DNA from 2 places in the Streptomyces sp. NPDC023723 genome. Region 2 is predicted to be linked to the other one. Evidence: riboswitches for the same ligand, from Rfam matches in the RefSeq annotation. Region 2 holds a riboswitch; the other holds the start of a gene.

Region 1 (11,226 bases), on a different contig from region 2:
AACAGCTCGGCAGCAGGTTCCAGAACAGCGCCGACGGGCTGTATCTGAACGCCCTGGAGGAGAACTACGGCATCCGGACCGGTATCTCCACTGAGGACGACCTCCGGCTGCCGGCCGCACCGAGTGTCATCGTACGAACCGCACAACCGAAAACCGAGAAGGGCACAACGTGATCGCCGTACTGGGCCTCGTCGTGGGAGTCGTGGCCGGCTTGCTGGTCCGGCCGGAGGTTCCGGCCGCCGTCGAGCCTTATCTGCCGATCGCCGTGGTCGCGGCGCTGGACGCCGTGTTCGGCGGGCTGCGGGCCATGCTCGACGGCATCTTCGACGACAAGGTCTTCGTGGTGTCGTTCCTGTCGAACGTGGTCGTGGCCGCGCTGATCGTCTTCCTGGGCGACAAGTTGGGCGTCGGCGCCCAGCTGTCCACCGGAGTCGTGGTCGTCCTCGGCATCCGGATCTTCTCCAACGCCGCGGCGATCCGCCGGCACGTGTTCCGGGCGTGAGACCGATGAGCGACAAGGACGAACGGGCGGAGCACCGGCTCCGCGCCGAACTGCCCGAAGAGGTCGCGCCGCTTCCCGCGCCGGCCCCGGGCCAGGGCCCGGCCGCGCGGCCGGAGCCCGGGACCACCGGACGCCAGCGGCTGGCGCAGGGGCTGTGGCCGCCGCGGGTAACCCGGGCCCAACTGATCGTCGCCCTGCTGCTGTTCGGGCTCGGCTTCGGCCTGGCCGTACAGGTGGCGTCCAACAGCGACGGGGACAGCGCGCTGCGGGGGGCCCGGCAGGAGGACCTGGTCCGCATCCTCGATGAACTCGATGACCGTACGCAACGTCTTCAGGACGAGAAGCAGGGCCTGGAGGCGCAGCGGGACGAGCTGGAGAACAGCTCCGACCAGGCCGAGGAGGCCCGTAAGCAGACGATCGAGAAGGAGCGGCAACTCGGCGTCCTGGCGGGCACGGTGGCCGCGCAGGGACCGGGGATCATGATGACGATCGCGGACCCGAAGGGATCGGTCGAGGCGGACATGCTGCTCGACGCGATCCAGGAACTGCGTGCCGCCGGCGCGGAGGCCATCCAGGTCAACGGCGTACGGGTGGTCGCCGGTACCTATCTGACGGACTCCGACGACGGCGTGAGCGTCGACGGGAACAAGATCGCCGCGCCGTATCGTTTCAAGGTCATCGGGAAGCCGCAGGACCTCGAGCCCGCGCTCAACATCCCTGGGGGAGTGGTGCAGACTCTGGAGAAGGAACAGGCCACCGCTACTGTTGAGCGGTCGAGCAAGATCGTCGTGGACGCCTTGCGAGCGGCGAAGCGGCCTGACTACGCTCGGTCGTCCTCCGAGTGAACCGGGGGCGCATGGGCGCTGTCCGGCGGGGGCATGAGCTTGCGGGGGGTCGGCGCACCGAATGGGTGGTGCGTGGTGGAAACTGTCTGGTGGAGACGGACGTTGTCAGGATGTCCGGGTCGGCCAGTACGTTCAGTCAGGGTTCGTCCTGCCCCACGGGCGGGTCTGTTTCGGTCAAGGGGAATCGCCCGTGAAGTTGTTTGCGAAGTTGTTCGGCAAGAGCGCGCGAGAGAGCGGCGAGAACGCGACCGCTCGCCATCGCGCGCAGCCCGACGCGGAGGGCGGGCGTCCGCTGTTCCGCGACCAGGTGGGTGGTCAGGGCGCGCCGTCTGTTGACCCTGCGCAGTCCGGCGGCATAGGTTTCGGGCAACCGTCGACCTCAAGTACGGGTTCAGGGTTCGACCCCGGTCCGTACGCGTCCAACGCCCCGGCGGGGCAGCCGCCGCAGGAGGATCCGTCCATGTCGGCCCTGGTGTGTACGAGGTGCGGTAACCGCAACGCGGAGAACAGCCGCTTCTGCTCCAACTGCGGCGCGCCGCTGCGGTCCGGGGCGCACGCGGAGCGTCCCTCGGAGACGACGTCCACGATCTCGATCTCCGGTCTCGAGGCGTACGACGCCGAGGTCACCGGGCAGACGCAGATGCCGACGCTGTCCCCGGAGGCGCAGGCCGCCGTGGAGGCGCTGCCGCTGGGTTCCGCGCTGCTGGTCGTGCGCCGGGGTCCGAACTCGGGCAGCCGGTTCCTGCTGGACGGCGAGCTGACCACGGCCGGACGGCACCCGCAGAGCGACATCTTCCTGGACGACGTCACGGTCTCCCGTCGGCACGTGGAGTTCCGCCGGCAGCCGGACGGGTCGTTCACGGTCGCCGACGTGGGCAGCCTGAACGGCACGTACGTCAACCGGGAGCGGATCGACGAGGTCGCTCTGTCCAACGGCGACGAGGTGCAGATCGGCAAGTACCGGCTGGTCTTCTACGCGAGCCAGCGGGGCTACTGAGCCGCCCCGGGCTCCGTCCGGGGAGATCCCCAGGGAAGGGCCATGCTGCAAACACCGAGCGGTGGTGCCGGCCACGGCACCGCCGCCGCGGACGGACTGCTGAGCATCGGCGCGGTGCTGAACGTGCTGCGTGACGAGTTCCCCGACATCACGATCTCGAAGATCCGATTCCTGGAGTCGGAGGGGCTCGTCGATCCGCGGCGGACCCCCGCCGGGTACCGCAAGTTCAGCGCCCGTGACGTCGAGCGTCTCGGGCATGTGCTGCGGATGCAGCGCGACCACTATCTGCCGCTCAAGGTGATCCGCGAGCACCTGGACGCCATGGAGCGCGGCGAGGCGGTGCCGCTGCCGACCGTGGGGCGGCAGCGGGAGGCCGGCGAGGCGCTGCCGGAGCCCGTCGCGGCGCCGACTGCGGCCCGGATCGGGCGGGCGGAGCTGCTCGCCGCGGTCGGCATAGAGGAGCGGCAGCTCGACGAGTGGGAGGCGTACGGCCTGATCGCCCCGCTGCCGGACGGGGCGTACGACGCGGAGGCGGCCACCGTGGCCACCCTCGTGGTGGAGCTGGGACGGTTCGGGATCGAGCCGCGGCACCTGAGGGTGATGAAGGCCGCCGCCGACCGGGAGGCCGGGCTGGTGGACCAGGTGGTGGCCCCGCTCAGGCGTCACCGGAACCCGCAGACCAGGGCGCACGCGGAGGCTCGTACCAAGGAGCTGGCGGGGCTCGCGGTGCGGCTGCACGCCGCTCTGGTGCAGACCGCCCTCGGGGTGCGGCTGCCGTGATGCGGAGCCCGGATCGGTCACCCGTTCCCGGCCCGACTACCCAAACGTCCCGGGCACGGCCTAGGGTTGCTGTGTGAACGAGCTCGATGTCGTAGGTGTCCGGGTCGAGATGCCCTCCAACCAACCGATCGTGCTGCTGCGTGAAGTGGGAGGAGACCGCTACCTTCCCATCTGGATCGGTCCCGGGGAGGCGACGGCGATCGCCTTCGCCCAGCAGGGCATGGCTCCCGCACGGCCGCTGACCCACGACCTGTTCAAGGACGTGCTGGAAGCCGTCGGCCAGGAGCTCACCGAGGTGCGCATCACCGACCTGCGGGAAGGTGTCTTCTACGCCGAGCTGGTCTTCGCCAGCGGGGTCGAGGTGAGCGCGCGGCCGTCCGACGCCATAGCGCTGGCGCTGCGCACCGGTACGCCGATCTTCGGCAGCGACACGGTGCTGGACGACGCCGGTATCGCGATCCCGGACGAGCAGGAGGACGAGGTGGAGAAGTTCCGCGAGTTCCTCGACCAGATCTCGCCGGAGGATTTCGGCAGCAGCAATCAGTGACGGCCGTCCGAAAAAGGACATTCGGCTAGCCCTTCCCCGCAAGGGGACACGGCAAACCACTCTTAGGGTGATTATCACTCGGCGTGCCGAGTGTGGCGATCGTTGACGCACCCTTGGTGACTGCCTACCTTCGAGGAGGCAGGTCAAGGACGGAGGTCGGCGTGAGAAGCAGCGGCGACGGTACGGTGGGACGTGCTCCCGCACGCGGTCTCGGAGCCGGTGCTCCGTACTCTCCCGAGGGTTCTCGGATTCGCCCGGGCGGGGGATACCCGCAGCCCGGTGGTACGGCCGACCACGCCCCGCGGCGACCTGCGGTGGTGCCGAGCGGCGGAGGGGCGGCGTCCATGGCGTCCGAGCAGATCGGCTACCGGGGGCCCACGGCCTGCGCGGCCGCCGGGATCACCTACCGGCAACTCGACTACTGGGCCCGTACCGGACTGGTCGAACCGAGCGTGCGGCCGGCCCACGGGTCCGGGACCCAGCGGCTGTACAGCTTCCGCGACGTGGTTGTACTGAAGATCGTCAAGCGGTTCCTCGACACCGGTGTGTCGCTCCAGAACATCCGGACCACCGTGCGGCATCTCAGGGAGAGCGGTTTTCGCGACCTGGAGCGGATGACGCTGATGAGCGACGGTGCCACCGTCTACGAGTGCACTTCGCCGGACGAGGTGCACGCCCTGCTCCAGGGCGGCCAGGGGATCTTCGGGATCGCCGTCGGGGTGGTGTGGCGGGACGTGGAGAGCGCCCTGTCGCAGTTGCACGGGGAGCGGGTCGACACCGGCGAGACCCTGGTCGGGAACAATCCGGCGGACGAACTGGCCCGGCGGCGCAACCGGGCGGTCTGAGCCCGTCCGAGCCCCCGCCGGGCCGGGCGTGCGGGCGCGTTGTCAGTGGCGTAGGGCAGCATCGGAGATGTGAGAACCGCGCCCACGATCCTGCATCTCGACATGGACGCCTTCTTCGCCTCGGTGGAGCAGGCGTCCAAGCCGAGCCTGCGCGGGAAGGCCGTGGTCGTGGGCGGGCTGGGGCCGCGCGGCGTGGTGGCCACGGCCTCGTACGAGGCCCGGGTCTTCGGTGTCCACTCGGCGATGCCCATGGCCCAGGCCCGGCGGCTCGCGCCCAACGCCGCCTGTCTGGTGCCGCGCTTCCAGCTCTACCGGTCGGTCAGCGAGCAGGTGATGGAGCTGCTGCGGGCGCTGTCCCCGCTGGTGGAGCCGCTCAGCCTGGACGAGGCGTTCGTGGACCTGGAGGCCGGCGGGACCGCCTGGGACGCGGAGTCGGCCCGGCTGACCGGCATCCGGCTGCGGGAGGACATCCGGGCCGTCACCGGACTGACGGGGTCGGTGGGGCTGGCCGCCTCCAAGATGCTCGCCAAGATCGCCTCCGAGGACGCCAAGCCGGACGGGCTGGTGCTGATCGAGCCGGGCACCGAGCGCCGGCTGCTCGCGCCGCTGTCGGTGCGGATCCTGCCCGGAGTGGGACCGGCGACCGGTGACCACCTGCGGCGGGCCGGGATGACCACGGTCGGCGAGCTCGCCGAGGCGGGCGAGGACGAGCTGGTCCGGCTGCTGGGCAAGGCGCACGGACACGCGCTGTACGCGATGGCGCTGGCGCACGACGAGCGGCCCGTGGTGGCCGAGCGGGAGACCAAGTCGGTGTCGGTGGAGGACACCTACGACGTCGACATCCACGACCGGACGCGGGTCGGTCTCGAGGTGCGGCGGCTGGCCGGCCGGTGTGTGGCGCGGCTGCGCGGGGCCGGGCTGTCCGGGCGCACCATCGTGCTGAAGGTACGGCGGTACGACTTCTCCACCCTGACCCGGTCCGAGACGCTGCGCGGGCCCACGGACGACCCGGCGGTGGTCGCGGAGGCGGCCGCGCGGCTCCTGGACGCCGTGGACACCACCGGCGGGGTGCGGCTGCTCGGCGTGGGGGTCACCGGGCTCGCCGACTACACGCAGGAGGACCTGTTCGCGCAGGCGGCGGGGGAGCGGGCGGCGGAGGAGGCGGAGCCGGCGGGGTCCACCGGGCTTTCGGGGGCGGCGGAGGGGGGCGGCCGGGCCGCGTCCGCCGAGCCGGAGATCCCGCCCGCCGAGCGGCGCTGGCCCTCGGGGCACGACGTACGGCACGCCGTGTACGGGCACGGGTGGGTGCAGGGCAGTGGTCTGGGGCGGGTCACGGTGCGGTTCGAGACGCCGTTGTCGACCAGGCCGGGGCGGGTGCGGACGTTCCGCACCGACGACCCGGAACTGGAGCCGGCGGATCCGCTGCCGCTGGTGGAACGAAGACCCGGGGACACCGTGGCCGGACCGGTCGAGCCGGTGGACGGGGCGGGGTGACCGCGCGGCCACTGTGCGGGCGGTGCGGGGACAGCCGCGCGGTGCGGTTCGGGTGAGGTGGGGCGGGCGGAGGCGGGGCGGGCGGAGGCGTGAGGTGCCGGTCACGCGTGGGACGAGTGGGGCGGGGTGCAGCCGCCGGGTGGGGGTGGCGAGGCTCGGGGCCCGGTGACGGGGGAACGGGCAAGAGCGGCTTTTCCGCGGGGCGTGGGACGCGCGGGAGGCTGCTCGGGGGTGCTGAACCCGTACTCGCCTCAGGTCGGCTCCTCCTGGCCCGCCAGGCGGCCGAAGTCGTGGTCGGGGAGCGAGGGCGGGGCGGCGAGGTCGAGACCGTAGTGGTGGTAGAGCTGGAGTTCCTGTTCCGGGGAGAGGTGGCGGCCGACGCCGAAGTCGGGGGCCTCCTTGATCAGCGCGCGGTCGAAGGGCACCCGCAGCGTGCCGTCGACCAGTTCGCTGGGCTCCAGGGGGACGAAGGCGTCCCGGCTGAACAGGCCGGTGCGTATGGCCGCCCATTCGGGTATGCCGGTGGCGTCGTCGAGGTAGACCTCGTCGACGGTGCCGATCCTCGTGCCGTCGCGGTCGAACGCCTTGCGGCCGATCAGGTTGCGGGGATCGATGTCGGTACGCACGGGCCCTCCAGGTGGTCGCCAACCATCCGGTACATCATCCGTAAGCACTACAAAAGAGCACATTTGGCTGTGCGGCCACTCGAAAGACCGTGCGTGGGGGTCGCTGGTACGCTGGCAAACGGCTGCTGACCCCGTGCGGGAGAGTCCTCCGGTTACACCGGAGGCGCCGAAGGAGCAACTCCTCCCCGGAATCTCTCAGGCTCACGTACCGCACGGACGAGGTCACTCTGGAAAGCAGGGCGGGTGTCGACGGCTTCCGCTCTCACCGACGGTGAAAGCCGGGACGGCCCGACAGGATCCCGGTGAAGCTCTCAGGTCGAGATGACAGAGGGGGAGGCCGTCCGGGCACCCGCGCCATGGTGCCCCTCGCAGGTCGCGTCAGACCAGGAGGCCTCCGCAATGACCGCCCATCCCACGCCGCGCACCCCGCTCGCCGAGCTCGAACAGGGCATTCCGTTCGAGCAGCGCCACATCGGCCCCGACCAGGAAGCCCGGGCCAAGATGCTGGCCCAGGTCGGGTACGGCTCGCTCGACGAGCTGACCGCCGCCGCCGTGCCCGAGGTGATCAGGAACGCCGGCGCGCTGGACCTGCCCCGGGGGCGCACGGAGGCCGAGGTGCTGGCCGAGCTGCGCTCGCTCGCCGACCGCAACCAGGTGCTCGACTCGATGATCGGGCTCGGCTACTACGGCACCTTCACGCCGCCCGTCATCCTGCGCAACGTCATGGAGAACCCCGCCTGGTACACCGCGTACACGCCGTACCAGCCGGAGATCTCGCAGGGCCGCCTGGAGGCGCTGCTCAACTTCCAGACGACGGTGGCCGAGCTGACCGGTCTGCCCACCTCCGGGGCCTCGCTGCTGGACGAGGGCACGGCGGCCGCCGAGGCGATGGCGCTGTCGCGGCGGATGGGGAAGAACAAGAAGGGCCTGTTCCTGGTCGACGCGGACGCGCTGCCGCAGACCATCGCCGTGATCCGGACCCGGGCGGAGCCGACCGGGGTCGAGGTGGTCGTCGCCGACCTCGGCGACGGCATCCCGGCCGAGGTCGCCGAGCGGGAGATCAACGGGGTCCTGCTCCAGTACCCGGGCGCCTCCGGTGCCGTACGCGACCTCAAGCCGGTCATCGACCGGGCGCACGAGCTGGGCGCGCTGGTCACCGTCGCCGCCGACCTGCTGGCGCTGACCCTGCTGAAGTCGCCCGGTGAGCTGGGCGCCGACATCGCGGTGGGCAGCACGCAGCGGTTCGGGGTGCCGATGGGGTTCGGCGGGCCGCACGCCGGCTACATGGCCGTCCAGGAGAAGATGGCGCGCAGCCTGCCCGGGCGGCTGGTGGGCGTCTCGGTGGACGCCGACGGAAACCGGGCCTACCGGCTGGCGCTCCAGACGCGTGAGCAGCACATCCGCCGGGAGAAGGCCACCAGCAACATCTGCACCGCGCAGGTGCTGCTCGCCGTGATGGCCGGGATGTACGCCGTCTACCACGGGCCGGACGGGCTGCGCGGCATCGCCCGGCGCACCCACCGGTACGCCGCGATCCTCGCCGCGGGCCTCGCGGCCGGCGGGATCGAGGTCGTGCACGGCGACTACTTCGACACGGTCACCGCGCGGGTGCCCGGGCGGGCCGCCGAGGTCGTCGCCGCGGCCCGGCAGAACGGTGTCAACCTGCGGCTCGTCGACGCCGACCAGGTCTCGATGGCCTGCGACGAGACCACCACGCGGGCCCAGGTGGGCGGGGTGTGGAACGCGTTCGGGGTCGAGGGCGACATCGAGGCGCTGGACGCGGCGACCGCGGACGCGCTGCCGGCCGGACTGCTGCGCACCGACGAGTTCCTCACCCACCCGGTCTTCCACCAGCACCGCTCCGAGACCGCCATGCTGCGCTACCTGCGCCGCCTGGCCGACCGGGACTACGCGCTGGACCGCGGCATGATCCCGCTGGGCTCCTGCACCATGAAGCTCAACGCGACCACCGAGATGGAGCCGGTGACCTGGCCCGAGTTCGGGCAGCTGCACCCCTTCGCCCCGGCCGAGCAGGCACAGGGCTATCTGACGCTCATCCGGGAGCTGGAGGAGCGGCTGGCCGAGGTCACCGGGTACGACAACGTCTCGCTCCAGCCCAACGCCGGGTCGCAGGGCGAGCTGGCCGGACTGCTCGCCGTACGCGGGTACCACCGGGCCAACGGGGACGAGCAGCGGACGGTGTGCCTGATTCCGTCGTCCGCGCACGGGACCAACGCCGCCAGCGCCGTGATGGCCGGGATGAGGGTCGTCGTCGTCAAGACCGCCGAGGACGGCGAGGTCGACGTCGAGGACCTGCGGGCCAGGATCGAGCAGTACCGCGACGAGCTGGCGGTGCTGATGATCACCTACCCGTCCACGCACGGCGTGTTCGAGGCGCACGTCACCGACATCTGCGCGGCCGTGCACGAGGCGGGCGGCCAGGTGTACGTGGACGGCGCCAACCTCAACGCCCTGGTGGGGCTCGCCGAGCCGGGGCACTTCGGCGGCGACGTCTCCCACCTCAACCTGCACAAGACGTTCTGCATCCCGCACGGCGGCGGCGGTCCCGGCGTCGGCCCGGTCGCCGTACGGTCGCACCTCGCGCCGTACCTGCCCAACCACCCGCTCCAGCCCGCGGCCGGCCCGCAGACGGGCGTGGGCCCGGTCTCGGCGGCTCCCTGGGGCTCGGCGGGCATTCTGCCCATCTCCTGGGCGTACGTGCGTCTGATGGGCGGTGAGGGGCTGAAGCGGGCCACGCAGGTGGCGGTGCTCTCCGCCAACTACGTCGCCAAGCGCCTGGAGCCGCACTACCCGGTGCTGTACACGGGTCCGGGCGGGCTGGTCGCGCACGAGTGCGTCATCGACCTGCGGCCGCTGACCAAGGCGACCGGCGTGAGCGTCGACGACGTCGCCAAGCGGCTGATCGACTACGGCTTCCACGCGCCGACGATGTCGTTCCCGGTGGCCGGGACGCTGATGATCGAGCCGACCGAGTCCGAGGACCTGACCGAACTGGACCGGTTCTGCGACGCGATGATCGCCATCCGCGCGGAGATCGAGAAGGTCGGCTCGGGCGAGTGGTCCGCCGCCGACAACCCGCTGCGGAACGCGCCGCACACCGCCGCCGCGCTCGGCGCGGAGTGGGCGCACGGGTACACCCGCGAGGAGGCGGTCTTCCCGGCCGGGGTGTCGGCGGCCGACAAGTACTGGCCGCCGGTGCGCCGTATCGACCAGGCCTTCGGGGACCGGAACCTGGTCTGCTCCTGCCCGCCGCTGGACGCGTACGAGGACTGAGCACGAGATGCGAAGGGGCCCCGCCGAACGGCGGGGCCCCTTCGCGTTGCCGTCACGCGGTGGCGAGGGCCACCTCGGTGGACTTGACCAGCGCGACGACCGGCAGGCCGGGGGCCAGGGCCAGGTCGTCGGCGGCGTCCCGGGTGATGGCGGCGGTCAGTTCGGCGCCCTCGACGGAGATCTTCACAGCGGCCATCGCGTCGCCGGCGGTGAGCGCGGTGACCGTACCGGGCAGCCGGTTGCGCAGGGACAGGCCCGTGACGGAGGCGGTGGCCAGGGACACCTCCGTCGACTTCACCAGGGCCCGGACGGCCGAGCCCGGGGCGAGCGCGAGGTCGTCGGCGGCCTCCCGGGTGATCGCCGCGGTGAGGTCCTGGCCGTCGGCCAGACGGATCCGGACCGTTGCCATCGCCTCGCCGGGGGTGACGGCGGTGACGGTGCCGGGGAGCTGGTTGCGGATGCTCAGGCTCATGGATGCCTCGCTGAGGTCGGACGGGCGGGAGGGTGAGTCCACAGTAGTCCGATATGCCCGTTAAGCGGGCTGATTCGAGGCTTCGCGTCGGGTAAAAGGTTCGCGGATTGATCCGAATGTTTCGAGATGCCGGGACGGCTGGGCTTCCGTGAGCAAAGATTCGTGGTGCACAGGGGGTTGCCACCGTTTGTGCGCTGTCTCTAGGGTGCGGCAACAGCGCAGCTTTCTGGATTTTCTCCGAAACTTTCGTACCCAAGGAGCGCATCATGGGCGACCCGGCACTGTCCCGCCGCGGCTTCCTGGCGGCCTCGGCCGCGGCCGGTCTGGGCATGACGGCACTGAGCGGCTGCGGCGGTGACTCGGACGAAGGGTCGTCCGGGACCACCACCATCGAGTGGTGGAACATCTCCACCACCCAGCCGACCAAGGACGTCTGGGCGGCCCTCGCCAAGAAGTTCGAGGCGCGGAACCCCCAGGTGAAGATAAAGATCGTCCAGCTGGAGAACGACGCCTACAAGTCGAAGATGACGGCGCTGATCGCCTCCGGCAAGCTCCCGGACATCTTCCACACCTGGGGCGGCGGGGTCCTCAAGCAACAGGTCGACGCGGGCCTCGTCGAGGACCTCACCGACCGCACCAGGGAGTGGGCCGACGGCATGCTCCCGGTCGCCAAGGAGCCGTACCTGATCGACGACAAGCTCTACGGCATCCCGTTCGACAGCGGCATGGTCGGCTTCTGGTACAACAAGGCGCTCTTCAAGAAGGCCGGCGTCAGCGCTCCGCCCACCACTTGGAACGGCTTCCTGGCCGCCGTCCGCGCGCTG
Region 2 (11,226 bases):
CATCGCGGCCAGTACCGAACTCCAGGAGCGCGACGCCCTCAAGAGCGTCGGGCTGGCGGCGGCGATGACGTCGGCGCTGGTCGCCCGGGGGGTGCCCGATCCGGTCGCGCACCTGGCGGGCGAGCTGGGCGTGCTCGCCTTCAAGCGGGGCTACGCCCAGTGGTCCGAGAGCGACCGCGACGACACGGAGGAGTTCGCGCCGTACGCGCTGGCGGCCCTGGAGGACCTGCGACGGGCGACCGCGGCGCTGGGCTGAGCGGCGCCGGCGCGACGGTGTGCGACCGGCGGAGTGGGGCGGGACCTCAGCCCTCCGGCGGTCGCGATGTCCCGGGCCGAAACCCGTGGCCGCCACCGGGTGAACCGGTGCGGTCGCTCCGTTCCGGGGCCAGCCGCCTGTTCCGTGCCGGGCGGCGGGCCCCTCGGGTGTCCGGCCGCCCGGGATGCCGTGTGCGGTTCACGAGGCGTTCCCGGGGCTCTGCCGCTCGGGGCTGCTCGCCTGGCCGTCCGGCACCTCGCAGCGGCCCGGCCGGCGGTCAGGAACCAGTGACCGCGTCCACCTTCACCGACAGCTCGGTCGAGCCCTTGAGGGGCAGGGAGACGGACCGGAAGCCGTTCGCCGGGTCCCGGATGTAGTCGAGATAGTCGGGCTCGGCGTTGTCGTTCATGATCATCGCGCCGGTCCTCAGCTGCGGTGCGATCAGCTCAACGACCTGGCGGGCCAGCGTGGGGCCCGAGCTGACCGGCCAGCCGTCGATGAGCGCGAAGTCGACCGGGCCGCCCAGATCGCGCAGTGTCTCGCGGGCGTCCCCGACCCGCAGGTCGACGATGTCGGCCAGGCCGGCCTCGGTCAGGTTGCGCCGGGCGGTGGCGGCCTTCTCCGGGACGATCTCGGAGCCGATCACCGTCCCGCCGCCGTTGTCGCGGACCGCGGCGGCGAAGTAGAGCGTGGACACGCCGAGGGAGGTGGCGAACTCCACGGTCCGCGTCGCGCCGATCGCCCGGCAGAGCAGGTAGATCAGGTCTCCCTGAGCCGGGTGGATCGAGAAGCCGATGTCGGCGAAGTCGTGTGGGTCGCGGACGACGCGGCCGCCGCCGGGGCCGCCGCCGGGGCCGCCGCCGGACGGGCGGCGACGCTGGCTGTACAGACGCTCGAGTACCGCTTGGACCTGGGGATCGCGCAACGGGCTGGTGGCTGGCTCGGTGGACATTCGCACTCCTCCGTAAGGGACTCCGACACGATCAGTAGTATCACGATATATCGCTGACCTTGGTCCGGGGAGTGGCGGGCGGAGCTGGGGGAGAGGGCGTCGGCCGTCATCCGCCAGGTCGCTCACAGCTCTCGCAAACGTTACGTTCGTAATGTCGAGGCCGCCGCTGGGAAGCCGGACGGCCGGAATGCTCCCGCCGTACCGAAGGGCCCCGGAAGGCCCCGGTCGGTGATCGCGTCCGGCTTCCGGCAGGCGGACCATCGCGGTGTCGCCGTGATGGCACTCGCATCAACGAAGGAGTCTGCATTGGTTGCCAGGCGGACGTTCATCGCCGGATCCGCTACGGCCGGAGCCGTGGCCGTGCTGGGTACGGCGGCCTACAGTTCGGCCGCCGAGCCGGCCGGCACGGACTCGTCGACCGCACCCGTCCAAAGCGCCACCGCCATCACCGAGGTCTTCGGCGACGGCCAGAAGCTGATCGCCGTCGCGGTCGAGTACGACCAGGACATCGACACCTCGTCCCTGACGACGTCGACCTTCGCCGTGACGGACCGGACCGTTACGAAGGTGTACGCGAACACGGCGGCCGAGCTCGCGGAGCGGGGCCGGGACGGACGCTATGTCCTGGTCGAGCTGTCGGCCGACGACGAGGCGGCGGCCCTGTGGGTGACGCAGCAGGGGTCGGGGGGCGGAGCGAGCGCCTCCGCCTCGGCCTCCGCGTCCGCGTCGAGCAGCCCCAGTCCTTCGGCCAGTGCGTCGAGCGGCACGGGCGAGTCCCCCGGGGAGGGCGGGCCGGCGGTCGGTGACAGCACGCCGGGCGGCACCATAGTCGCGGCGAAGGCGACCCTGGTCCAGAAGGGCACGGTCACCACCGCGCGCGGTGGCCGGTACCCGGCCGACGGCACCACGCTGACCACCAGCAAGGTCGTCAACCTGATCGTCGACGACTTCCAGCAGTTCACGTTCGACGACCCCGCCACCGGTCGCTCTACAGTCACTTCGGCAGTAAGCAGCTCTTGTTCCTGGCGATCCTTGCCGATGTGTCGGAGGCGCTGCGCACATCGACCGACGGTGCTCTGCGGCGGCACATCGATGACGTGGACATCCAAACGCTTGCGCAGTTGGAAGAGGCGCTCACGGACCTGGCCGTCGACCTGGCGACGATGATGACCGGGTCGCAGGGCTACGGAGGTGTTCTGACCCTCGTCAACCAGCGCCGGTGGCAGACGGAGGCTCCCGCCGACGACGTGTCCACCGAGCCAGTCGTGCATGCGCTCGCCGCCCGCTTCGAGCGCTTCGTGGAGGCCGGGCTCCTGGACATCGACGACGCCCGTACCGCGGCGTTCCACTTCGGTGCCCTGACGCTCCTCCTTGCCAACGACGACCAGCCCGATCCGCGTAACGTCGCCGAAGGCCGACTGCGCAGTGTCGTTGCCAGCGGCGTACACACCTTCATCCGCGCCTTCGGCGTCCACGCCCGGTAGCGGGTCTTCCGCCGTCGCGCCGGCGCAGTCATGATGCGGGCGCCGGCCGTACCGGAGGGATGCCGAGCGCAATGGGGGTGGGCGCCGGGTTTCACTTCGCCGGTGGGGGCGTCGGGATGGGCGAAGTGGACGGTCAGCCGGGGTTCGGGAGGATGCGGAGCCTGTCTCGGTCAGCCGGCCGGCCTGTTCTCGTGGGCCGAGGCCAAGGACGTCTGGTGAAGCGGGACGGGCTCGGTCATTGCCGGGACGTCGGGCGCCATGGCCAGCTCGAGGGGCACCGTGGGGACCAGGTAGTCCTTGCTGTCGTTGGGGCGGCCGCCGGGGCCGCAGCCGCAGCCGCGCGCGGAGATCATTACGGCCTGGCGGCCGGCTGTGGGGCGCCGTTGATCAGACACTCCCGCGCCCAAGAGCGATGGCGCGGGAGCGTACTGCTCCCGCTCAGTCCTGCTCGCGCCACCAGTTGGGTCGCTTGTGATGGCTCTTGGCGGCTGGGTGAATCAGGTACTGGACCGGGTGGCTCTGTTTACGAGTTGCGGTTCTGGCTCAACTTCCGTGATCGGTTACTCAACGTGTCCGGGGAGCGGGCTGGGTTCTGAGGGTGACCTGCCGTTGCTCCCGCCGACGGACGATGGTGATCGGGTCCGACTGGTGATCGTGAAGAGGCTTCCCACATGCCCAGACCTGGTGATGACGGAGCTGCTGAGGCGGCTGACCGCGGCGGTGTCCCCGCTCCGGCCGCCAGTGAGCCCTTTCCAACCTCGTCGCGGGGCAGGTCAGTTGGGCCGTCTCCACCAGAGGCTTCGGGTGTTTGTCTGCCCGTCGGGCATCGACGTGTCCAGCTCTGTCCTGCGCTTCCTGTCCGCCAAGCTCCGCCGACACCGTCGCGGGCCCGGCACCCGGTGGCGGCGCCTGAGCCCGGGCCGGCAGGCTGCTGGACGGCACCCTGCCGCCCATCGACCGCATCGCCGCGGACCGCCCCTTCTACTCCGGCAGACACAAGACACACGGGATGAACGTGCAGGTCCTGGCCGATCCGTCCGGCCGACTGCTGTGGGCCTCTCCGGCTCTGCCCGGTGCCGTCCACGAGGTCAGAAGGACGTCAACCGGTCGCTCACTTCCCGCCGTGCAGACAGGGAAGGCCCTGACAGCGCTGAAAGATGGAAACGCGCTGGTCAGAGCCTAGAACCTCAGCACTCGATGATGTTCACCGCGAGCCCCCCGCGGGCGGTCTCCTTGTACTTCACCGACATGTCGGCGCCGGTCTCCTTCATGGTCTTGATGACCTTGTCCAGCGAGACCTTGTGCGAGCCGTCGCCGCGCATCGCCATCCGGGCCGCGGTGACCGCCTTCACCGCGGCCATGCCGTTGCGCTCGATGCACGGGATCTGGACCAGGCCGCCGACCGGGTCGCAGGTGAGGCCGAGGTTGTGCTCCATGCCGATCTCCGCGGCGTTCTCCACCTGCTCGGGCGAGCCGCCGAGCACCTCGGCCAGCGCGCCCGCCGCCATCGAGCAGGCCGAGCCGACCTCGCCCTGGCAGCCGACCTCGGCGCCGGAGATGGAGGCGTTCTCCTTGAACAGCATGCCGATCGCGCCGGCCGCCAGCAGGAAGCGGACCACGCCCTCCTCGTCGGCGCCGGGCACGAAGTCCAGGTAGTAGTGCAGGACGGCCGGGATGATGCCGGCGGCGCCGTTGGTGGGGGCGGTGACCACCCGGCCGCCGGCCGCGTTCTCCTCGTTCACGGCCATCGCGTACAGGGTGATCCACTCCATCGAGAGGGCCAGCGGGTCGCCCTCGGAGCGCAGCTTGCGGGCGGTGTGCGCGGCGCGGCGGCGGACCTTCAGGCCGCCGGGCAGGATGCCCTCCCTGGACAGGCCGCGGGCCACGCACTCCCGCATCACCCGCCAGATCTCCAGCAGGCCGGCCCGGATCTCGTCCTCGGTGCGCCAGGCCCGCTCGTTCTCCAGCATCAGCGCGGAGATCGACAGGCCGGTCTCCCGGGTCAGCCGCAGCAGCTCGTCGCCGGTGCGGAAGGGGTACTTCAGCACCGTGTCGTCGAGCACGATGCGGTCCGCGCCGAGCGCGTCCTCGTCGACCACGAAGCCGCCGCCCACCGAGTAGTACGTCTTGGTGAGCAGTTCGCCGCCCTGGTCGTCGTAGGCCCACAGGGTCATGCCGTTGGCGTGGTAGGGGAGGGCTTTACGGCGGTGCAGGACCAGGTCGTCGTCGTAGGAGAAGGGGATCTCGTGGGTGCCGAGCAGGCGCAGCCGGCCGTCCGCCCGGATCGCCGCCACCCGGTCGTCGGCCGTCTCCACGTCCACCGTGCGCGGGGAGTCGCCCTCCAATCCGAGCAGCACCGCCTTGGGGGTGCCGTGGCCGTGGCCGGTGGCGCCCAGCGAGCCGTACAGCTCGGCCCGGACCGCGGCGACGGAGCCGAGGAGGCCCTCCCCGCGCAGCCGGCGGGCGAAGATGCGGGCCGCGCGCATCGGGCCGACCGTGTGCGAACTCGACGGCCCGATGCCGACCGAGAACAGGTCGAAGACCGAGATGGCCACGGGGACTCCTTAGCGGGGGTGGTTCACGGGGGGCCGGCCCGCTTGTGGCGGGCCGGCCCCCCGTGCGGGGCGGGCTACTGGTCGAGCCCGGGATACAGCGGGTGGCGGTCGGCCAGGGCGGTGACCCGGGCCTTCAGCGCCTGCGCGTCGGCCGCCCCGAAGGGCGAGGGCGCCTTCAGCACCTCGGCGATCACGTCCGCGACCTCGGCGAAGTCCTCGGCGCCGAAGCCGCGGGTGGCCAGTGCCGGGGTGCCGACGCGCAGTCCGGAGGTCACCATCGGCGGTCGCGGGTCGTTGGGTACGGCGTTGCGGTTGACCGTGATGCCGACCTCGTGCAGCCGGTCCTCGGCCTGCTGTCCGTCCAGCGCGGAGCCGCGCAGGTCGACCAGGACCAGGTGGACATCGGTGCCGCCGGTGAGCACCGAGACCCCGGCCGCCCGCGCGTCGTCCCGCACCAGGCGCTCGGCCAGCACGCGGGCGCCTTCCAGCGTACGGCGCTGGCGGTCCCGGAACTCCTCGCCGGCCGCGATCTTGAAGGCGACCGCCTTGGCGGCGATCACGTGCTCCAGCGGGCCGCCCTGCTGACCGGGGAAGACGGCGGAGTTGATCTTCTTGGCCAGGTCGGCCGTGCAGAGGATCACACCGCCGCGCGGACCGCCCAGCGTCTTGTGCGTGGTCGTGGTCACGACGTGGGCGTGCGGCACCGGGTTCGGGTGCAGCCCCGCCGCGACCAGCCCGGCGAAGTGCGCCATGTCGACCATCAGGTACGCGCCGACCTCGTCGGCGATCCGGCGGAACGCGGCGAAGTCCAGCTGCCGGGGGTACGCCGACCAGCCGGCCACGATCAGCCGGGGCCGCTTCTCCTTGGCGAGGCGCTCCACCTCGGCCATGTCGACCAGGCCGTCGTCGCCCACGTGGTACGGGACGACGTCGTACAGCTTGCCGGAGAAGTTGATCCTCATGCCGTGGGTCAGGTGCCCGCCGTGCGCGAGGTTCAGGCCCATGATCGTGTCGCCCGGCTCGAGCAGCGCGAACATCGCCGCCGCGTTGGCCTGGGCACCGGAGTGCGGCTGCACGTTGGCGTGCTCGGCGCCGAACAGCGCCTTGATCCGGTCGATGGCGATCTGCTCGACCACGTCGACGTGCTCGCAGCCGCCGTAGTAGCGGCGGCCCGGGTAGCCCTCGGCGTACTTGTTGGTCAGCACCGAGCCCTGGGCCTCCAGCACCGCGAGCGGCGCGAAGTTCTCGGAGGCGATCATCTCCAGGGTGGACTGCTGGCGGCGCAGCTCGGCGTCGACGGCGGCGGCGACGTCGGGGTCGAGTTCGCGCAGCGGCGTGTACAGGGCGGCCGGGGACGCGTTCGGGGCGGCCGGGACCGTGTTCGGGGCGGACATCGCGGGCCTCAGCCGGCCGAGAAGGCGGTGTACTCGTCGGCGGAGAGCAGGTCGTCCGGCTCGTCCGCGACCCGCACCCGGAACAGCCAGCCGCCCTCGAAGGGGGCCGAGTTCACCAGCGACGGGTCGTCGACCACGTCCTCGTTGACCTCGGTGACCTCGCCGGAGACGGGGGAGTACAGGTCGGAGACCGACTTGGTCGACTCCAGCTCGCCGCAGGTCTCGCCCGCGGTGACGGCGGCGCCGACCTCGGGGAGCTGGACGAAGACGACGTCACCGAGGGCGTTCGCGGCGTGCTCGGTGATGCCGACGGTCGCGACGCCGTCCGCGGTGGCCGACAGCCACTCGTGTTCCTTGCTGTAGCGGAGCTGCTGGGGGTTGTTGCTCATGGCCTGAATTCTCCTGTATGCGGTGGAGTGAAGGGGAATGCGGGGGCGCCGAAAGGGCGGTGTGCGCCTACTTCTGGCGCTGGTAGAACGGCAGCGCCACGACCTCGTACGGCTCGTGGCTGCCGCGGATGTCCACGCCGACCCCGGCGGTGCCCGGCGCCGCGTGCGCCGGGTCGACGTACGCCATCGCGATCGGCTTGCCCAGCGTGGGGGAGGGGGCGCCGGAGGTGACCTCGCCGATCACCCGGCCGTCCGCGACGACGGCGTACCCGGCGCGCGGCACCCGGCGGCCCTCGGCGACCAGGCCGACCAGGACGCGCGGGGGATTGTCCTGCGCCCGGGCGGCGGCCTCGGCCAGCGCCGCGCGGCCCACGAAGTCGCCCTCCTTCTCGAACTTCACCACCCGGCCGAGCCCGGCGTCGAAGGGCGTCAGCGCGGTGGTCAGCTCGTGCCCGTACAGCGGCATGCCCGCCTCCAGGCGGAGCGTGTCCCGGCAGGACAGGCCGCACGGGACCAGACCGGCGTCCGCGCCGGCCCCGGTCAGCGCCTGCCACAGCCGCTCCGCGTCGGCCGGGGCGACGAACAGCTCGAAGCCGTCCTCGCCGGTGTAGCCGGTGCGGGCGATCAGCGCCGGGACGCCGGCCACCGTGCCGGGCAGTCCGGCGTAGTACTTCAGGCCGTCCAAGTCGGCGTCGGTCAGCGCGGCCAGGATGCCCGGGGACGCGGGGCCCTGCACGGCGAGCAGCGCGTAGGCGTCGCGGTCGTCGCGCACCTCGGCGTCGAATCCGGCGGCCCGCTCGGTCAGCGCGTCCAGCACCACCTCGGCGTTGGAGGCGTTGGCGACCACCATGTAGTGAGCGGAACCGGCCTCGGTCCCGGACAGCCGGTAGACGATCAGGTCGTCCAGGATGCCGCCGTCCGCCCGGCAGATCATGGTGTAGCGGGCCCGGCCCGGTTTGACCGTGCCGATGTTGCCGACCAGGGCGTGGTCGAGCAGGGCGGCGGCCGCGGGGCCGGTGACGGTGATCTCGCCCATGTGGGAGAGGTCGAAGAGCCCGGCCCGGGTGCGCACGGCGGTGTGCTCGTCGCGCTCGGAGCCGTAGCGCAGCGGCATGTCCCAGCCGGCGAAGTCGGTCATCGTCGCGCCGAGCGCGCGGTGCACGGCGTCCAGCGCGGTATGGCGGAGCGGGGTACTGCTCATCGGTCGTCTCCCAGGACAGGACGGCACGGGCGAGGAAGGTCCTCCCCATCTGTCATCGGTACCTGAGAGGTTCGCCGTGATCACGGCTCGCGGGGAGCCGGGACCAGAACTTGCACCTTGGGTGGGACCGCCGGTCACGGCGGCCCGCTTTTCAGATGTGCCTCGCCCGCGCGGTGACGGTGCCTGAGAGATTCAAGGGAGGGACTTGCTCCTTCGGCGCCCCGGCGACTGGCCGGGGACTCTCCCGCGCGGATTCAAACGGCCGGTATGCAGTTGGCGCGGCCACCCTAGCACTGCGTTTGTGACCGGCTTGTGGCACGAAGCGAATGAAATCGCGAGACCACCGCATTACCTTCTCTTTACACTCGACGGGGATGGGAACTCGTGAACCGCCCCAGGGGAGGACGATCACGGTGAACAGGACCACGGCATACGCCACGACCTCGGGACTCGCGCTGCCCGAGCAGCACACGGCCCCGGCCCGGGAGGCGTGCGCCGAGCGGCCCGCACCCGTCGTCCGCGACCTGCGGGACCGAGCCGGCCGCAGCCCGCACGCCCTGCTCTTCGGCCCCAAGGACCTCGTCGCCGTCACCGGCCTGCCCGGCAGCGGCAAGTCAACGCTGATGAAGCGGACCGTGCGCGGGGCGCGCGTCGACTCGCAGGACACCCGCGACCGCTGGGACCGGCGCATGCCGCGCCTCCTGCCGTACGCCGTCTACCGCCCCCTGGTCCGCATCGCGCACTACGCCGGGCTGCGCCGCGCCCTGCGCTCCGGCGCGGGCGTCGTCGTGCACGACTGCGGCACCCAGACCTGGGTGCGCCGCTGGCTGACCCGCGAGGCCCGGCGACGCGGCGGCACCCTGCACCTGCTGCTGCTCGACGTCGACGCCGAGCAGGCACTGGCGGGCCAGCGCGAGCGCGGCCGGGGCGTCTCCCGGTACGCGTTCCTGCGCCACCGCGCGGCCACCCACCGGCTGCTGCGCGCGGCGGCCGAAGGCGAACTGCCGCCCGGCTGCGGCGCCGCCGTCCTGCTCGACCGCGCGGCGGCCGACACGCTGCGCCGGATCGGCTTCACCGGCTGACCGGTAGCCTTTTCAGCCACACCAGCGGTTCCCCACAGGCGGTAGGCAAGCAGATGGACTTTCCGGCGCAGGCGCAGGCGCACCCACATCCGCACGGCGGATGGCCCGGCAACGAACTGGAGGAGGTGCTGTCGGCCGCCTTCGGCGTGCCCGGCGCCGGCGGCCGGATAGTCGAGGTCCTGGGCCGCAGCTTCGTCTGGGTCCCGCTGCCCAACGGCGGCGGCCCGCACCAGGGCCCGCTGGACCTGCCCACACTGGAGATCGCCGGCCAGGCGTACGTGCCGGTGTTCAGCTCCGAGGAGCAGTTCCGCCAGGTCGTCGGCGGGCACCTGGCGTTCACCGTCGCCCCGGCGGTGGAGTTCGCCCGCGGGCTGCCCCCGCAGGTCGGCATCGCCGTCAACCCGGACGGCGTGGTCGGCGTCCCGCTGCCGCCGGCCGCGGTGGCCGAGCTGTGCCGGGCCGGCCGCGGCCCGCTGGACGGCCCTGCGGCCGGCGGCCGGGTCCGCCTCTTCGAACCCGACTGGCAGGACGACCCGGTGGACTTCCTGTCCGCCGCGTCCGCCGAGTTCGCCGCCACCGGCGTGGTCCGCACCGCCCGCCGCTGCCTCGCCACCGTCGAGACCGCCGACCCGGTCATGTTCGTCGGCGTCGAACTGACCCACTGGGAGGGCGACGCCCGCGCCGTCCCGCTGGACGCCCTGGGCCGCGCCCTGGGCCGCGCCCCGGTCAAGTGGCCGGTCAACCTGGTCCTGCTGGAAGCGGCCCAGGACCCGGTCTGCGACTGGCTCAGGGACCACGTCCGTCCCTTCTACCAAGGGGCCTTGTAACCGCCGCGAGGGGGACGCCGCCAAGGGGCGCGGGGCCGTATCGACATGCGGCTCCGCCGCGCGGGCACGACCAGCCACAACGCACCCGCACCCGCCCAGGCGCAGGAACCCCCGAGTTCGACGGCGCCCCCCGCCCGCGGAGCCACCTAAGCTGGACCCCAACCACGCACGCTTCCCGAGAGGTCGGTAACACGTGAGCGCGAGCGGTACCGCCGCAGCCGGGCACGTCGAGCACACGCTGCGCCAGGTGACCCCCGGGCGCTACGACGCCTACGAGGCGCTGCTGCGCGCCCTCGCCTCCCCCGCCTCCGGCCAGGTCTGGATGCTGCTGTGGCACGGCCAGGCCGGCTCCCCGGACGCCCAGTACGGGAACATGGAGGTCGACGGCCACGGCTACGCGCCCTGCGTCACCTCCGCCCAGGAGCTGTCCGCCAGCGGCTGGAACCGGTCCTACGAGGTGGTCGACGGACTCGAGGTGGCCCGCGCCCTCTTCCCCGACCGCTACGGCCTCTGGCTCAACCCGCACGCCCCCGGCGGCGGCGTCGGCATCCCCTGGCTCGACCTGCGCCGCATCGCCACCGGCCTGGACCGCCAGCCCGCCGGGCCGCTGCGGCTGTCCGAACCGGCCATCGAACTCCCGCAGTTCTACGCCCTGCTCACCCAGAACGCCCACCGCACCCCGGTGGTCCGCGCCCTGCGCCGGGCCTGGGTGCAGCCGGCCCTCGGCGCGCCCTACCTGGCGATCGGCCTCGACCTGTACGACACCTCCTCGCCGGCCGTCGGCGCGGTGCGCGCGATGATGCAGCAGTCCGTGGGCGCGGCGCCGGAGGGGCTGCCGGTGTCGACCGTGGCGATGTCGGACACGCTGGACCCGGTCGCGATGTGGCTGCGCGCCAACGCCCGCCCGTTCTACGACCGGGAGGCCCACGCGGCCCCCGCCCAGGTTCCGGCGGGCGGGTACGGCTACCCTCCGGCGGGCGGCCGGTACTGACCGTGGACGATGAGGTTCCGCTGTGAACCGGCGTGATCTCCGCGCGTAGAGCGGAAGGTAAGCTCCCCATCTGTCCAAGGTGTCCCAACTCGTCC

What was found. Region 2 has a riboswitch for glycine ahead of gcvT (glycine cleavage system aminomethyltransferase GcvT). Riboswitches for the same ligand answer to the same signal wherever they lie in the genome.
Region 1: it holds a riboswitch for glycine, as region 2 does, so the genes downstream of both, gcvP (aminomethyl-transferring glycine dehydrogenase) here and gcvT (glycine cleavage system aminomethyltransferase GcvT) in region 2, are expected to answer to the same signal.

What each region holds. Positions count from the first base shown of each region.
Region 1 is NZ_JBFAAP010000026.1:93,171-104,396, reverse strand. Features, by position in the region: gene AB0G32_RS25060 (DUF881 domain-containing protein) at 1-173, shown strand, start outside; gene AB0G32_RS25055 (small basic family protein) at 170-502, shown strand; gene AB0G32_RS25050 (DUF881 domain-containing protein) at 508-1,347, shown strand; gene AB0G32_RS25045 (FHA domain-containing protein) at 1,409-2,344, shown strand; gene AB0G32_RS25040 (MerR family transcriptional regulator) at 2,387-3,124, shown strand; gene AB0G32_RS25035 (bifunctional nuclease family protein) at 3,198-3,671, shown strand; gene AB0G32_RS25030 (MerR family transcriptional regulator) at 3,833-4,516, shown strand; gene AB0G32_RS25025 (DNA polymerase IV) at 4,586-6,010, shown strand; gene AB0G32_RS25020 (PRC-barrel domain-containing protein) at 6,262-6,636, opposite strand; glycine riboswitch at 6,763-6,857, shown strand; gene gcvP (aminomethyl-transferring glycine dehydrogenase) at 7,036-9,930, shown strand; gene AB0G32_RS25010 (TOBE domain-containing protein) at 9,983-10,402, opposite strand; gene AB0G32_RS25005 (extracellular solute-binding protein) at 10,669-11,226, shown strand, end outside.
Region 2 is NZ_JBFAAP010000049.1:14,244-25,469, reverse strand. Features, by position in the region: gene AB0G32_RS32540 (helix-turn-helix domain-containing protein) at 1-256, shown strand, start outside; gene AB0G32_RS32535 (class I SAM-dependent methyltransferase) at 534-1,208, opposite strand; partial or broken gene AB0G32_RS32530 (hypothetical protein) at 1,485-2,039, shown strand; gene AB0G32_RS32525 (TetR/AcrR family transcriptional regulator C-terminal domain-containing protein) at 2,225-2,692, shown strand; gene AB0G32_RS32520 (hypothetical protein) at 2,863-3,045, opposite strand; partial or broken gene AB0G32_RS32515 (transposase family protein) at 3,497-3,785, shown strand; gene AB0G32_RS32510 (L-serine ammonia-lyase) at 3,880-5,247, opposite strand; gene glyA (serine hydroxymethyltransferase) at 5,322-6,641, opposite strand; gene gcvH (glycine cleavage system protein GcvH) at 6,650-7,030, opposite strand; gene gcvT (glycine cleavage system aminomethyltransferase GcvT) at 7,098-8,231, opposite strand; glycine riboswitch at 8,393-8,488, opposite strand; gene AB0G32_RS32490 (AAA family ATPase) at 8,645-9,313, shown strand; gene AB0G32_RS32485 (enhanced serine sensitivity protein SseB) at 9,367-10,140, shown strand; gene AB0G32_RS32480 (enhanced serine sensitivity protein SseB C-terminal domain-containing protein) at 10,334-11,131, shown strand.